DNA from 2 places in the Staphylococcus lugdunensis genome. Region 2 is predicted to be linked to the other one. Evidence: riboswitches for the same ligand, from Rfam matches in the RefSeq annotation. Region 2 holds a riboswitch; the other holds the start of a gene.
The links. A riboswitch is a leader RNA that binds a small molecule or an ion and turns the genes downstream of it on or off. The one in region 2 is predicted to bind S-adenosylmethionine.

Region 1: linked by a shared signal. The riboswitch ahead of AL499_RS04320 (methionine ABC transporter ATP-binding protein) and the one ahead of metX (homoserine O-acetyltransferase MetX) in region 2 are both predicted to bind S-adenosylmethionine.

The regions. Positions count from the first base shown of each region.
Region 1 covers NZ_CP014022.1:910,124-918,616, reverse strand. The annotation lists gene AL499_RS04345 (thioredoxin family protein) at 1-110, opposite strand, end outside; gene AL499_RS04340 (arsenate reductase family protein) at 253-609, shown strand; gene gcvH (glycine cleavage system protein GcvH) at 734-1,114, shown strand; gene AL499_RS04330 (toprim domain-containing protein) at 1,337-1,723, shown strand; gene AL499_RS04325 (thioredoxin family protein) at 1,716-2,015, shown strand; SAM riboswitch class I at 2,070-2,178, shown strand; gene AL499_RS04320 (methionine ABC transporter ATP-binding protein) at 2,264-3,289, shown strand; gene AL499_RS04315 (methionine ABC transporter permease) at 3,282-3,977, shown strand; gene AL499_RS04310 (MetQ/NlpA family ABC transporter substrate-binding protein) at 3,999-4,811, shown strand; gene AL499_RS04305 (metal ABC transporter solute-binding protein, Zn/Mn family) at 5,001-5,918, shown strand; gene AL499_RS04300 (CsbD family protein) at 6,387-6,590, shown strand; gene popT (polyprenyl-phosphate transporter PopT) at 6,621-7,508, opposite strand; gene sufC (Fe-S cluster assembly ATPase SufC) at 7,823-8,493, shown strand, end outside.
Region 2 covers NZ_CP014022.1:1,440,494-1,448,986, forward strand. The annotation lists gene serS (serine--tRNA ligase) at 1-159, shown strand, start outside; gene AL499_RS06815 (AzlC family ABC transporter permease) at 453-1,148, shown strand; gene AL499_RS06820 (AzlD domain-containing protein) at 1,145-1,474, shown strand; SAM riboswitch class I at 1,563-1,661, shown strand; gene metX (homoserine O-acetyltransferase MetX) at 1,728-2,696, shown strand; gene AL499_RS06830 (DUF2232 domain-containing protein) at 2,870-3,799, shown strand; gene AL499_RS06835 (DHH family phosphoesterase) at 3,821-5,788, shown strand; gene rplI (50S ribosomal protein L9) at 5,785-6,231, shown strand; gene dnaB (replicative DNA helicase) at 6,301-7,698, shown strand; gene AL499_RS06850 (adenylosuccinate synthase) at 7,984-8,493, shown strand, end outside.

The sequences.
Region 1 (8,493 bases), 530 kb from region 2:
AAATCCATTGCTTTACAATCTGGACACCAACCCGCTTCAAATTTTATGATGACAGGCTGATCACTTTGAATAATCTTATTAAAATTTTCAGTTGTTTGTATACTTTCCATATTGATGCGCTCCTTTAGTCAATGTCGTAATCGTATTATAACTAAATTTACTTTTTTAATAAAAAATTCAGCTTAAAAAATAGAGCGTTTTCATTTAATATCTGTTATATTAAACGTAACTACTATAGGAGGTTACAACTGAATGATAAAATTTTATCAATATTCTAATTGTACAACTTGTAAAAAGGCTGCAAAGTTTCTAAAAGATTATGGCGTTAGCTTTGAACCAATCGATATTGTGCAACATACACCAACTAAAAAAGAATTTGAACAAATCATTAAGAAAACAGGTGTGGAAGTTAATAAACTATTTAATACACATGGTGCTAAATATCGTGAATTAGGGCTTAAAGATAAGTTGAAAGACTTAACGCAAGATGAAAAATTAGAGTTATTAGCTGGCGATGGTATGTTGGTAAAACGTCCACTTGCAATCTCAGGAGATAGAATCACACTTGGATTTAAAGAAGACCAATATAAAGAAACGTGGTTAGCATAATATAATACAGTTTACATATATTATTATATGTGCAGAAATTATTCAAAGTTTTATGAATAATAGTTGAATGAATGCAGACGGTATGGCATCATTAAACTGTAATTATTTTTAGGAGGGGATTTTCGTGACAGTACCGAGCGAATTAAAATATTCTAAGGAACATGAATGGGTAAAAGTTGACGGAAATGTTGTAACAATTGGTATTACTGAATACGCGCAAGGCGAATTAGGTGATATTGTATTCGTTGAACTACCAGACGTTGATGATGAAATTAACGAAGGGGATACATTTGGTAGTGTTGAATCTGTTAAAACAGTGTCAGAACTTTATGCACCTGTTTCTGGAAAAATCATTGAAACAAATGAAGAGCTCGAAGATAGTCCTGAATTTGTGAATGAATCACCATTCGAAAAGGCTTGGATGGTTAAAGTTGAATTAGATGATGAAAGCCAATTAGATGAATTATTATCTGCAGAACAATATGCTGAAATGATTGGCGAATAAAAGCGATGAACTCCTTGATATACGTATCTTGGAGTTTTTTCTATCATCAGTTATAAACAAAGGTATATGACCAGTTTATTGGTAATATAACATTTTGTTAACATGATTAATCTAAACGCAACAAAATAATAATTATTTTTACAGCATTTCAATGTTTAGAGACACGCGTTTTTGTATAGAAGTAACTGTCTTATAATATGTAACTGTAGAAGGTGGATGAACATGACACTTGTAAATAAAGTTATTATTGTAGAAGGTAAATCAGATAAGAAAAGGGTACAACAAGTGATTGCTGAGCCCGTTCACATTATTTGTACACACGGTACAATGAGTATAGATAAGATAGATGATATGATAGAATCACTTTATGGCAAACAGGTTTTTATCCTGGCAGATTCAGATGATGAAGGTGCCAATATTCGTAAATGGTTTAAACGCTATTTGAGTGAAAGTGAACATATTTATATAGATAGAACATATTGCGAAGTTGCGCGCTGCCCTAAGAAATATTTAGCCAAAGTACTGCACAAGCATGGGTTCATGGTTCGACAAGAACAACAGCTCATGCCTCATTTAAACATGGAAAGGTTCGTCTTATCGAATGACTAAAGATATCAACATCTCTGAAATAACAGAGCATGCACAACAACCACGTCACCTTATCTTTGGTTATACACCAATGTGCGGAACGTGTAAAATATCTGAACGTATGTTAGATATTGCTAATGAAATGTTACAACTACCAGTAACCAAGCTTGATTTGAATTTCTATCCGGAATTTAGTGAACATTATCAAATTCAATCAGTCCCTGTGTTACTGCTAATGAATCAAACACAAGAGTTGAAACGAATCTATGCATTTCAATCGGTGCCTTATTTGTTAGAAAATTTAAAAAAGTAGTTGACGAAATATTACCATAATGGTAGGATTAAAATTAATTAAATAATGCGAAAACTCTTATCGAGAGAGGTGGAGGGATGTGCCCTGCGAAGCCCGGCAACCGTCTATATTAGAAATAGAAATGGTGCCAATTCACATAAAGTTAAACTTTAGAAGATGAGAGAAAGGATATATAAATGCTTTCTCAAACATCTAAAGTTTGAGGAAGCATTTTTAATTAGATACAGCTACATAAGGAGGCACTTAACGTGATTGAGTTAAAACAAGTTGTTAAACGTTATCACACAAAGAAAAAAGATGTTCTCGCAGTTGATCACGTTGATTTAAATATACCAACTGGTTCGGTTTACGGTGTGATTGGATTTTCTGGCGCCGGTAAAAGCACATTAATCAGAATGTTCAATCAACTCGAGTCCCCAACGTCAGGAGATATCATCATCGATGGTGATAACATGAGTCAGTTATCTAAGTCAGAACTGCGTTTAAAACGCCAAAAGGTAAGCATGGTTTTTCAACATTTTAATTTATTATGGTCAAGAACCGTATTAAACAATATTAAATTTCCCCTTGAAATTGCAGGCGTTCCGTCAGGACTTGCTGTCAAACGTGCGCTTGAGTTAGTTGAATTAGTGGGTTTAAAAGGTAGAGAACATGCGTATCCTTCTGAATTATCAGGTGGACAGAAGCAAAGAGTAGGAATTGCGCGTGCACTTGCGAATGACCCTGATGTTCTACTATGCGATGAAGCGACAAGTGCCCTTGATCCGCAAACAACAGATGAAATTTTAGATTTGTTATTAAAAATTAAAAAAAGTCAGAGCTTAACGATCGTGTTAATTACACACGAAATGCACGTCATTCGACGCGTGTGTGATCAAGTTGCTGTCATGGAGAATGGCCGTGTGATTGAGCAAGGTAAAGTAAGTGATGTCTTTGAAAATCCGCAACATGAAGTGACACGTCGTTTCGTAAAAGATGATTTAAATAACGATTTTGAGGAATCATTAGATCAACTCGAGCCACTAGCACACGATGCTTATGTCGTACGTCTAAACTTTAACGGTGATAACACGACACAACCTATCGTGTCTTATATTACGAAAACACATAACATAGACGTTAATATTCTTGAAGCAGATATTAAGAATACGCGCAATGGCACAATAGGATTTTTAGTGATTCATATACCACATATTTCAGAAGTAGACTTTGATCATTTTACTGAAGGATTACATAAAAAAGGTGTCAATGTGGAGGTGCTAAGACATGGGTAAATCATATAGCGAAATCTTCCATGAGATGGTGACAATGCCAAATGTGCAATGGCCAGAAGTTTGGACAGCGATTTACGAGACACTATACATGACTATTATATCAACCATTTTTGCGTTTATTTTTGGCTTGATTTTAGGTGTGCTTTTATTCCTATCAGCGAAAAGTAATTCAGTAGGTGCACGTATTTTCTATAGTATTGTGTCATTTGTAGTCAATTTATTTAGAGCGATACCATTTATTATTTTAATCTTGCTGCTAATTCCATTTACAAGCATTGTCTTAGGTACGATTAGTGGACCAACCGGAGCCTTGCCAGCACTTATCATTGGCGCTTCACCATTTTATGCAAGATTAGTTGAAATCGCCTTTAAAGAAATTGATAAAGGTGTCATTGAAGCTTCAGTTTCAATGGGTGCTACCACACTTACCATAGTAAGAAAGGTATTACTTCCTGAATCGATGCCAGCACTCGTTTCCGGCATTACAGTGACAGCAATTGCTTTAGTTGGCTCAACAGCTGTTGCCGGAGTTATTGGTGCAGGTGGTTTAGGTAACCTAGCTTACCTTACTGGTTTCACTCGTAACCAAAATGATGTCATTTTAGTTTCGACGGTATTTATTTTAATTATTGTATTTATAATTCAATTTATTGGGGATTGGATTACAAATAAATTAGACAAACGATAAGAAGGAAAGAGGAATGATTAGATGAAGAAGATTTTAACTTTAGTTGCAGTATTCGTATTAACGATCGCATTAGCGGCTTGTGGTAAGGGAGACAGTGAAGATAAGACTATTAAAGTCGGCGCTTCACCAGCACCACATGCTGAAATTTTAGAAAAAGCTAAACCATTATTAGAGAAAAAAGGATATGACTTAAAGATTCAATCAATCAATGACTATACAACGCCAAACAAATTATTAGATAAAGGTGAACTCGATGCCAATTACTTCCAACACACACCTTATTTAAAAACAGAAAGTAAAGAAAAAGGTTATAAAATTGAATCAGCTGGTAACGTACACTTAGAACCAATGGCTGTTTACTCTAAAAAATATAAAAGTTTAAAAGATTTACCAAATGGTGCAACAGTTTATGTTTCAAATAATCCAGCTGAACAAGGTCGATTCTTAAAATTCTTTGTGGATGCAGATTTAATTAAAATTAAAAAAGGCGTAAAAATTGAAGATGCGAAGTTCAGTGACATTGTAGAAAATAAGAAAAATATTAAATTTAATAACAAACAATCGGCAGAATTTTTACCTAAAATCTACCAAAACCAAGATGTAGATGCAGCAATTATCAATTCAAACTATGCAATTGATCAAAAATTAAGTCCTAAAAAAGACTCAATCGTTCTTGAAAAAGCAACAAACAATCCATATGCGAATTTAATTGCAGTAAGAAAAGGCCATAAAGATGATAAAAAAATTAAAGCTTTAATCGAAGTATTACAATCTAAAGAGATTAAAGACTTCATTAATAAAAAATATGACGGTGCAGTAGTACCAGCCAAATAATAGCTAAAAACCCGAGAAGGTCAATTTAATTGAGTATCTCGGGTTTTCTGCATGTATAAAGATATTTTGTGAGATTACTAATATAAGAAATTTTATATTAACATCAAAAAATTTGTTTAAGGGCTTGATTTATTTAGAAACTAGGTATATAGTTTTAAGCGTAATAATTACGATTTAGAGGAGTAGGTTATGAAGAAGTTACTAGTAGGTATATTAACCATTATTTTAACGATAACACTTACAGCATGTGGTGGTGGTAAGAGCGAGGACAATAAAAAAGTAAGTGCGGATAATAAGCTAAATGTTTATACAACCGTCTTTGCGTTCCAAAGCTTTATTGAGCAAATTGGTGGTAAATATGTCAATGTGAAATCAATCTATCCGAAAGGCACGGATATACATAGTTATGAGCCAACGCAAAAGGAAATGACAAATATTGCTAAGAGTGATTTATTTGTTTATTCTAGCGATGATATGGATCCAGTTGCCAAAAAAATTGGCAAAGCCATCAATAAAGATGATAAGAAATTACAATTAACTAAAGATATGGCTAAAAAAGACATGATTAAAGCAGATGAAGATGAGGACACACAACATGACCCACATGTATGGTTAGATCCTGTACTCAATAAAAAATTTGCTAAAGAAATCAAAGATGAACTTATTGCCAAAGATAGTAAGCATAAACAATATTATGAAGATAACTACAAAAAATTAATCAAAGATATCGACCATATTGATCAACAAATGAAAGATATCTCAAAAAATAAAAAACGAGACAAAGTCATTATCTCACATGATTCACTTGGATACTTGGCAAAACGCTATGATTTTGAACAAGAAGGCGTAAACGGTATGAATGATGACGAACCAAGTCAAAAGAAAGTCATGGATATCGTCAAAGAAATCAAAAAATCAAAACAGCCGTATGTATTGTATGAACAAAATATTCCACACAAAACAACGGATGTCATTAAATCAGAAACAGATACGAAACCATTAAGTTTCCATAATATGGCTGTGCTAACAAAAGATGACAAAGATGCAACATATCAATCATTGATGGCTAAAAATATTAAAACATTAAGACAAGCATTAACTGAATAATACAGATACAGTCGTAATAGTGTGCAGATAAGAATTTGTAGCTCAACAAGCATTTTAAGCATCATTCATGTCTGATTGTAAAATCAGTTTGGAACATCTTTATGTTTTAGGCTAAGAACTATATATTGAAAGTAGTTGACTGGATTGAAAATACGCTGATACCAAGCTTGTTTTCATCCTAGTCAACCTCTCTGGGGCGGGACTACGAATTTATTATGAATTCTGTCCCGCTCCTATTTTGATATGAATGTGGTAATTATAAATCTTGTAGTGTAGTATTTTTCTGGGAAAGAGATATTTAACTTAAGCGTTAAACTCAAGCTGAACGTCAGCCGTGATTTAGCTCTGATTTTACAGCATGCAACCCAATAAGACACATACTGTAGTGAATCTTTTTCGAAAAGATGTTTATGAATGTGGCCTACGGGTAAATAGAACTATCTCAAAACAACCTAGGAGGAATACAAAATGGCTGAAGACAATAAATTTGAACAAGCAAAAGGGAATGTAAAAGAAACTGTAGGTAATGTGACAGACAATAAAGAGTTAGAAAAAGAAGGTAAAGAAGATAAAGCTTCTGGTAAAGTAAAAGAAACAATCGATAATGTAAAAGACAAAGCAAAAGATTTTGTTGATAACATTAAAGACGGGAAAAATAGAGATACAAACTAATAAAGTAGAAAAAGCTCTTAGGCTGTGTGCTTAAGAGCTTTCTTTGTGTGATTTGCTTGATGTTGAAGCTTCATTTTTAGCGGTAATTTGGCCTAAAACGAAGCTAACGATAAAACCTAGTATAAGCGTAATAATCGATATCAACCATGATAGCAGCGTCATTGGCATTCCTGGGAAAACAGCAAAAACAGAGCCGATCACAAAGCCAATAATCAAGGCAAAGGTCAATGTAGGATAATGATGCAACGCATAATGGATGACTTTACTAGAACATATAAAGCCAGCTACGATGCCCAAGCCAACAACGAATAATAAAGATATAGCTTGAAAATTAAATGACATAAGTTCAGAAATAGCAAACATTACTGTGCCATAAGCACCGAATACCAGTAACATAAATGAACCTGAAATACCTGGTAAGAGCATTGCACTAGACGCACACATGCCAGCGATAAAATATTCAATAATAAGACTTGAATTTAATGTAAGTGACGTGTTGGCATGCGTGTCACCATGATTGAGCAATGTGATTATGACTAAGATAATGATACCTAAAGCAACTACAGCATAATGTTTAACTTGAAAGCGACTTTTGAAATGAGATATACGCAATAAATAGGGAATGATACCAATGATTAATCCTGTGAAGAAAAACATGGTTGGTACTTGATGGTTGGCCAATAAATAATTAAAAAGTTTACTTAAAAGGCCGATAGCTAACAACATGCCGATTAAGATTGGAAATAAGAATTTAAGACTAGGCCAGAAACGTTTAGAAAATAGTCCACTGATAGCATGAATAAAATCATCATAAATGCCTAGTAACAAGGCGATTGTTCCACCACTAACACCAGGAACTAAATCACTTGTGCCCATACCAAAACCTTTCAAGACATTAATCCATCTAAAATGTTTCATAATGACTCCTTTCTAGTTAAATTGCAGTGAAACTGCATCATAGCAGAAATAGTGTTAATAAGGAAATAATATCTGTCGAAATTTTGGATATTGAGAACAGAGGGGCCAACATTATCAGTTAAGTGTAAAATAATACGATTATCAAAAATAATTATATTTAAATAATGACTCTAATTTAGCAGTTCAAACGGTTTATATTGCTACTTATTTGCGTTATAATGTAGTGGATTGAACATTTCAAAGTCTTTTTGACTACAAATTAAAATTACTATAAACTAGTTAAGAAAACTTTATATTTTACGGAGGGAATATAAATGTCATCAACATTAGAAATCAAAGACTTACATGTGTCTATTGAGGATAAAGAAATTTTAAAAGGTGTTAACCTTACGATTAATACTGACGAAGTACATGCAATTATGGGGCCAAATGGAACAGGTAAATCAACATTATCATCAGCAATTATGGGGCATCCTAGCTATGAAGTCACGCAAGGGGAAGTGTTATTAGACGGCGTGAATATCTTAGAATTAGAAGTTGATGAAAGAGCTAAAGCAGGATTGTTTTTAGCAATGCAATATCCATCTGAAATCACAGGCGTAACTAATGCGGATTTCATGCGTTCAGCAATTAATGCGAAACGTGAAGAAGGCCAAGAAATTAATTTAATGCAATTTATTAAGAAATTAGATAAAACTATGGCATTTTTAGATATTGATGAAAACATGGCACAACGTTATTTAAATGAAGGTTTCTCTGGTGGCGAAAAGAAACGTAATGAAATTCTACAATTAATGATGCTAGAACCAAAATTTGCTATTTTAGATGAAATCGATTCGGGTTTAGATATTGACGCATTAAAAGTAGTATCCAAAGGAATCAACAAAATGCGCGGTGAAAACTTTGGTGCACTCATTATTACGCACTATCAACGTTTATTAAACTACATTACGCCAGATCAAGTACATGTGATGTATGGAGGCAA
Region 2 (8,493 bases):
CCAGAATTAGCACATACTTTAAACGGTAGTGGACTTGCTGTAGGACGTACGTTTGCGGCAATTGTTGAAAACTATCAAAATGCTGACGGTTCAATTACTATTCCAGAAGCTTTAGTGCCATTCATGGGCGGTAAAACAGAAATTAAACCAGTTAAATAAATAGCGTTATTTGTTGACGCATCGTTATATGTCATAGATTAAATCATCATACAGGGAAAGATTGAGAAAGATACGAACTCAATGGTTTCCCTGTTTTTTTAATGATAAGTTATTTGAATGCGAGTAGTCTAAATAATTATCAGAAAAATTTATTAAAATTAAAGGTACTTATATAAAGATTTTTAGACATTCGTTTGTCTAACGTCAGACAAACGGAATTATAAAAGGATTGATACAGTTCTAGTGTTATATTAGACTTATCTTGGTTATTAAATAAAAAGAGGAGGCATAAAATGGATACACATCTTTCCTTTAAACAAGGTGTTAAAGAATGTATACCTACATTATTAGGTTATGCAGGTGTAGGTATTTCTTTTGGCATTGTAGCTGCATCACAACATTTTAGTTTATTAGAAATTATCCTTTTATGTCTGATTGTTTATGCGGGAGCAGCTCAGTTTATTATTTGTGCGTTAGTCATTGCAGGTACACCGATTACAGCAATTATCGTGACGACGCTTATTGTCAATTCACGTTTTTTCTTATTATCAATGACACTTGCACCCAATTATAAGCAATATGGGTTATGGAATAGGGTAGGGCTATCTTCAATATTGACAGATGAAACATTTGGCGTGGCTATTTCACCTTATTTAAAAGGTGAAAAAATTAATGATCGCTGGCTTCATGGCTTAAATATTACGGCATATGTCTTTTGGACGATTGCGTCGATTGGCGGTGCCGTGTTTGGCAAATTCATAAGTAATCCTGAAGTTTTTGGACTAGATTACGCTATTACAGCAATGTTTGTCTTCTTAGCTATTGCGCAGTTTGATGCTATTACCAATTCTAAACTTAAAATATACATTGTTTTAATCATCTCTGTTATTGTCATGATGTTTATCTTTAGCTGGTTTATGCCAACTTATGTGGCAATATTATTGTCTGCTATCATTGCTTCGACATTAGGGGTGGTGATGGAACGATGACAACATCTTGGTATATGTTTGCTATTATCTTTTTTAGTGGTTTAGTTACTTTGATAATTCGAATTGTGCCTTTTATTATGATTACACGCATACAATTATCTGAGAAGGTTGTTAAATGGCTGTCTTATATTCCTATTACACTGTTTACTGCATTAGTTGTAGACGCTATGATAAAACAACCATCGCACGGCTTAGGCTTTACTATTAATTTATCATTCGTGATTATTACGATTCCGACTATTGTTGTTGCTTTTATTTCACGCAGTTTGACCATAACAGTTGTGACAGGCATTGTGTTAATGGCGGGGCTTCGTTTATTCTTTTAACCTATACTAAATCGCAGTAAGGCATTGCAGTTATCATATTTTTTAGATAAAATAAATTTAAATTTAACTTAATAATAGACATAAATATATCTTATTATGAGAAGCTGAGGGATTTGGCCCAGTGACGCTTCAGCAACCGACAGTAATGCACGGTGCTAAAACCAACGAGATACTCGAATGATAAGTCAATGACCGCTTCTTACTTCATTTAGAGTAGGAGCGGTTTTTTATATTATTTAAAGGAGGAATAGTCATGATAAATTATACTGTCGATACTTTGGAACTTGGAGCATTTACTACAGAGTCTGGCGAAAAAATAGAAAATTTAAAACTGCGATATGAGCATGTAGGTTATCAAGGGCAGCCTTTGGTTGTGGTTTGCCATGCCTTAACTGGAAATCATTTAACGTATGGAACCAATGAACAGCCAGGTTGGTGGCGTGAAATTATCGATGGTGGTTATATGCCAATTCATGATTATCAATTCCTAACGTTTAATGTGATAGGAAGCCCATTTGGCTCTAGCTCACATCTTACAGACCAACATTTTCCTAAGAAATTGACTTTAAGAGATGTTACCAAAGCAATAGAATTAGGAATTCAAGCATTAGGTTTTAACAAGATTAACATATTAATTGGTGGAAGTCTTGGCGGGATGCAAGTGATGGAATTACTATATAATCGGCGATTTGTTGTTGATAAAGCAGTAATTTTAGCAGCCACCGATAAGACATCATCATACAGTCGTGCATTTAATGAGATTGCTCGTCAAGCCATTCATATCGGTGGTAAAGAAGGTTTGAGTATTGCAAGACAATTAGGATTTTTAACATATCGTTCATCTAAAAGTTATGATGAACGCTTTACTCCTGATGAGGTAGTCAATTATCAACGTTACCAAGGTGATAAATTTAAAGAACATTATGATTTGGATTGCTATTTAACTATGTTAGATGTCTTAGACAGTCATAACGTTGACCGTGGTAGAACAGATGTTGATGAAGTATATCAATCTTTAGATACTAAAGTACTGACAATGGGATTTATCGATGATTTACTATATCCAGATGACCTGGTACAGCAATTAGGCGTACGCTTTAAATATCACCGTCATTTCTTTGTTCCAGATAATGTTGGACATGATGGCTTTTTGCTTAATTTTAATACTTGGGCACCTAATTTATATCATTTTTTAAAGGTATCAACATTTAAACGTAAATGAAGTGACAATCATGGATATTGAGGTAAGACATACGACTGTGTAAAATGTCTAAAGATAAGCTAATTTAGACATTTAAATGAAAGTTACTATGCCAATAAGTCCTTTATTTGTTTTAATATGCTACACGGGTTAAAATAGTGCTTATAGTTAAATTTAGTATAGGAGTGGCGAAGTTGTTTTCAAAAATAGAACCTAAAGCTACTATTATCGGTACGCTTGCATTAATTGTAGTCGCTTTAGTCACATATATATTACCAGAAGTGGGTTGGCTGTTATGTTTATTTGCAACCATTCCTGGAATTATTCTCTGGAATAAGTCAATACCATCATTTGGTTTGGCTACAATTGTGACTTTGGTTATTGCAGTATTATTCGGCAATACAATCGTATTAAGTGCCATGATATTAGTACTTATCTCAAGTATTGTCATCGGACAATTACTTAAAGAACGTGCATCTAAAGAACAGATTCTTTACATAGCGACGACGGTCGCCAGCACAATAACTATTATTGGTTTTATGTTATTACAAGTGTTTGGTCATATTCCCAAGGCACAAGTATTAGTTCGAACAGCAGTAAAACCACTAGAAGATTTATTGGATCAAGCGTATGTTCAAAGTGGCATGAAAGCAGAATATGAACAAACATTAAGTTTTATCATTAAACAATTGTCTATTCAGCTTCCAAGTTATATGATAATAGCAATATTTATCCTTATTTTAATCAATTTGCTTGTCACATTCCCAATTCTTAGAAAGTTTAAAATAGCAACACCAATATTCAAACCATTATTCGCATGGCAGTTTAAACGTTCAGTCTTGTGGTTATATGTTATTGATTTAATATGTGTAATGTTTGCAACACAACCGAGTATCTTCCAAAGTATCGTTATAAACTTACAGATTATGTTATCATTATTGATGTACATCCAAGGATTAAGCGTGATTCATTTCTTCGGAAAAGCAAAACGCATGCCAGACGTAGTAACAATAATATTAATGGTAATTGGGACAATTATTTCGCCAGTAACGCATATTGTTGCACTTATAGGGGTGCTTGATTTAGGAATTAACTTAAAACAGATAATAAAAAAAAGATACTAAAAAGCGAATAGAGGTGGAAAAATGAACCGACAATCCACAAAAAAAGCTTTGTTTGTTCCGTACATTTTAATGGTTCTAACGGCGATAGCCCTTGTTATATTGGGGTTTATCTTTAAACCACTTGTTGCAGGGATAGCGGCAGCGATTCTCTTTGTAATTATCGTTATCAGTGCGGTATTAGCCCGACAAGCAATGATAAAAATGGATAACTATGTGGATGATTTAAGTGGCCATATCTCAGCAGGAAGTAATAGGGCAATTAAACGTTTGCCAATAGGAATGGTCGTTTTAGATGCGGATGATCATATTGAATGGATCAATCAGTTTATGTCAGATCATTTAGAATCAAACGTAATTTCTGAACCTATTAATGAGGTTTTCCCCAATATTTTAAAGCAATTGGAAAAGATTCAAGAAGTAGAAATTGAGAATAATAATTATCATTATCACGTGCGCTATAGTGAAGATGATCATTGTCTTTATTTCTTTGATATTACCGATGAGGTGCATACAAATAAGTTGTATGAAGACTCTAAGCCAATTATAGCAACGTTATTTTTAGATAATTATGATGAAATAACACAGAATATGAACGATACGCAACGTTCAGAAATCAACTCAATGGTAACACGTGTTATCAGTCGTTGGGCTTCTGAATATAATATTTATTTTAAACGCTATAGTTCAGATCAATTCGTAGCTTATCTTAATCAAAAGATTTTAGCTGAAATTGAGAAGTCTAACTTTGAAATTTTAAGTCAGTTGCGAGAAAAAAGTGTTGGTTATCGCGCCCAACTTACACTAAGCATTGGTGTTGGAGAAGGCACAGAAAATCTTATAGATTTGGGTGAATTATCACAATCAGGTCTTGATCTTGCTTTAGGTCGAGGCGGAGACCAAGTTGCGATTAAAAGTATGAATGGTAATGTACGTTTCTACGGCGGTAAGACTGACCCAATGGAAAAACGTACGCGTGTGAGAGCGCGTGTTATATCTCATGCTTTGAAAGATATTTTAACAGAAGGCGACAAAGTAATTATTATGGGACATAAGCGTCCAGATTTAGATGCAATCGGAGCTGCAATTGGTGTTTCTCGCTTTGCACTAATGAATAACTTAGAAGCCTATGTTGTGTTAAATGAAGAGGATATTGACCCAACTTTACGCCGTGTGATGAATGAAATTGATAAAAAGCCAGAACTAAAAGAGCGCTTTGTTACATCAGATGAAGCTTGGGATATGATGACTTCTAAAACGACAGTCGTCATTGTCGATACGCACAAACCAGAAATGGTATTAGACGAAAATATTTTAAATAAAGCTAATCGTAAAGTCGTTATTGACCACCATAGACGAGGTGAAAGCTTTATTTCAAACCCGTTATTAATTTACATGGAACCTTATGCAAGTTCAACAGCTGAACTTGTTACAGAATTATTAGAGTATCAACCGACAGAACAGCGTTTAACACGCTTAGAATCAACAGTTATGTATGCAGGAATTATCGTTGATACGCGTAATTTTACATTAAGAACAGGTTCTAGAACTTTTGATGCTGCAAGTTACTTACGTGCACATGGTGCTGATACGATATTGACTCAGCATTTCTTAAAAGATGATGTCGATACGTATATTAATCGTTCTGAACTGATTCAAACTGTAGAAGTGCAAGATAATGGCATTGCTATTGCACATGGTTCAGATGATAAAATTTACCATCCCGTGACTGTTGCACAAGCAGCAGATGAGCTGTTAAGTTTAGAAGGTATTGAAGCGTCATATGTTGTCGCAAAAAGAGAAGACAATTTAATTGGTATTTCTGCTCGTTCGTTAGGCTCAATTAATGTACAATTAACTATGGAAGCATTAGGTGGCGGTGGCCATCTTACCAATGCAGCAACGCAAATTAAAGATGTAACCATTGATGAAGCAATCGAACAATTACAACAAGCAATTACAGAACAAATCAGTAGGAGTGAAGATGCATGAAAGTAATTTTTACACAAGATGTTAAAGGTAAAGGCAAAAAAGGAGAAGTTAAAGACGTACCAGTAGGATATGCGAATAACTTTTTACTAAAAAATAAATATGCCGTAGAAGCAACTCCTGGCAATTTAAAACAATTAGAACAACAAAATAAACGTGCAGCAGCAGATAGACAACAAGAAATTGATGAAGCCAAAGCGCTAAAAGCCAAATTAGCTGATATTGAAGTTGAAATCAGTGCTAAAACAGGTGAAGGTGGCAAATTATTTGGTTCTGTAAGCACAAAACAAATTGCTGAAGGTTTAAAAAAACAGCATGATATTAAATTAGATAAACGTAAAATGGACTTACCACAAGGTATTCATGCTTTAGGTTATACGAATGTACCAGTGAAATTAGACAAAGAAGTTGATGGTACAATTCGTGTACATGTAGTAGAACAATAAGACGCTGTTAATTAAGATAAGATTGATATCAAAGAGGTTTAACTTTTTGATTAAGAGGTGTAATCAATAATGGATAGATCATATGAGCAAAATCAAATGCCCCATAATAATGAAGCTGAACAATCTGTCTTAGGTGCGATTATTATTGATCCAGAATTGTTAAGTTCGACTCAGGAGGTATTGCTTCCTGAGTCATTTTATAGAGGCGCCCATCAACATATCTTCCGTGCAATGATGCATTTAAATGAAGATACTAAAGAAATTGATGTCGTTACACTTATGGATCAACTTACAAATGATGGTACATTAAGTGAAGCGGGTGGTCCGCAATATTTAGCTGAGCTTTCTAATAACGTACCCACGACACGTAACATTCAATACTATACTGACATTGTGGCGAAGCATGCTTTAAAGCGGAAGCTCATTCAAACGGCAGATAGTATTGCTAATGACGGATATAATGATGAATTAGAGTTAGATGCTATTTTAAGTGATGCAGAAAGACGTATCTTAGAATTATCATCAACACGCGATAGTGAAGGATTTAAAGATATTAGAGATATTTTAGGCCAAGTTTATGAAACAGCAGAAGAACTTGACCAAAATAGCGGTCAAACGCCTGGGATACCAACAGGCTATCGTGACTTAGACCAAATGACAGCTGGCTTTAATCGTAATGATTTGATTATTATTGCAGCTAGACCATCAGTAGGTAAGACTGCCTTCGCACTTAATATTGCTCAAAAAGTAGCGGTTCACGAGGATAATTATACAGTAGGTATCTTTTCTTTAGAGATGGGGGCAGACCAACTTGCTACGCGTATGATATGTAGCTCAGGCAACGTAGATTCTAACCGTTTAAGAACAGGGACGATGACTGAAGAAGATTGGAATCGCTTTACCATTGCGGTAGGTAAATTATCACGTACGAAAATATTTATCGATGACACACCAGGTATTCGTATTACAGATATCCGTTCTAAATGTCGTCGCTTAAAGCAAGAACATGGTTTAGATATGATTATGATTGACTACTTGCAATTAATACAAGGAAGCGGTTCACGTTTATCTGATAATCGTCAGCAAGAGGTTTCAGAAATTTCTCGAACACTAAAAGCAATCGCTAGAGAATTAGAATGTCCTGTTATTGCGTTAAGTCAGCTATCTCGTGGTGTTGAACAACGACAAGATAAACGACCAATGATGAGTGACATTCGTGAATCAGGTTCTATAGAACAAGATGCTGATATTGTTGCATTTTTATATCGTGATGATTATTATAATCGTGGCGATGGTGAAGAAGATGAAGATGGTGGCAATTTCGAACCACAAACAAATGATGATAATGGTGAAATCGAAATTATTATAGCTAAGCAACGTAACGGCCCAACCGGTACCGTCAAACTTCACTTTATGAAGCAATATAATAAATTTACCGATATTGATTATGCACATGCTGAAATGTAAGAAAAGAATATTTTTATTTCCGTACGTTTAATTTTGATTAATTTTAAATGTACGGTTTTTATTTTGTTTTAACATACTTTTTAACAGCTAAGTATGTATCTTGGAAATTTGTAAAAACATCTTTAAACCTTGATATTAAAGTGTTTTTGAAGTGGATAGACATCAAAATTCTAAAATAATAATGTGAAAAACACTATAAAATTAATGTTCGATTTTTATTTGCAATATCAGATTGTTATTGATAGAATATCTAGTGGTTAATCGAGAAAACTTGGAGGTGCTCTTATGTCATCAATCGTAGTAGTTGGGACACAATGGGGAGACGAAGGTAAAGGTAAAATCACGGATTTCTTAGCGGAACAGGCAGATGTTATTGCACGTTTTTCTGGCGGTAATAATGCTGGACATACCATTCAGTTTGGTGGAGAAACCTATAAATTACATTTAGTACCATCTGGTATTTTTTATAAAGATAAACTTGCTGTAATTGGAAATGGTGTTGTTGTCGATCCTGTAGCTCTGTTAAAAGAGTTAGACGGTTTAAATGAACGTGGTGTATCAACAAGTAACTTACGTATTTCAAACCGCGCACAAGTTATTTTGCCATATCATATTGCTCAAGATGAATTTGAAGAACGTCGTCGAGGAGATAACAAAATAGGTACAACGAAGAAAGGTATTGGTCCTGCGTATGTAGATAAAGTACAACGTATCGGTATCCGCATGGCAGATTTATTAGAAAAAGAGACATTTGAAAGACGTTTAAAAGAAAATATTGAATATAAAGACGCATAT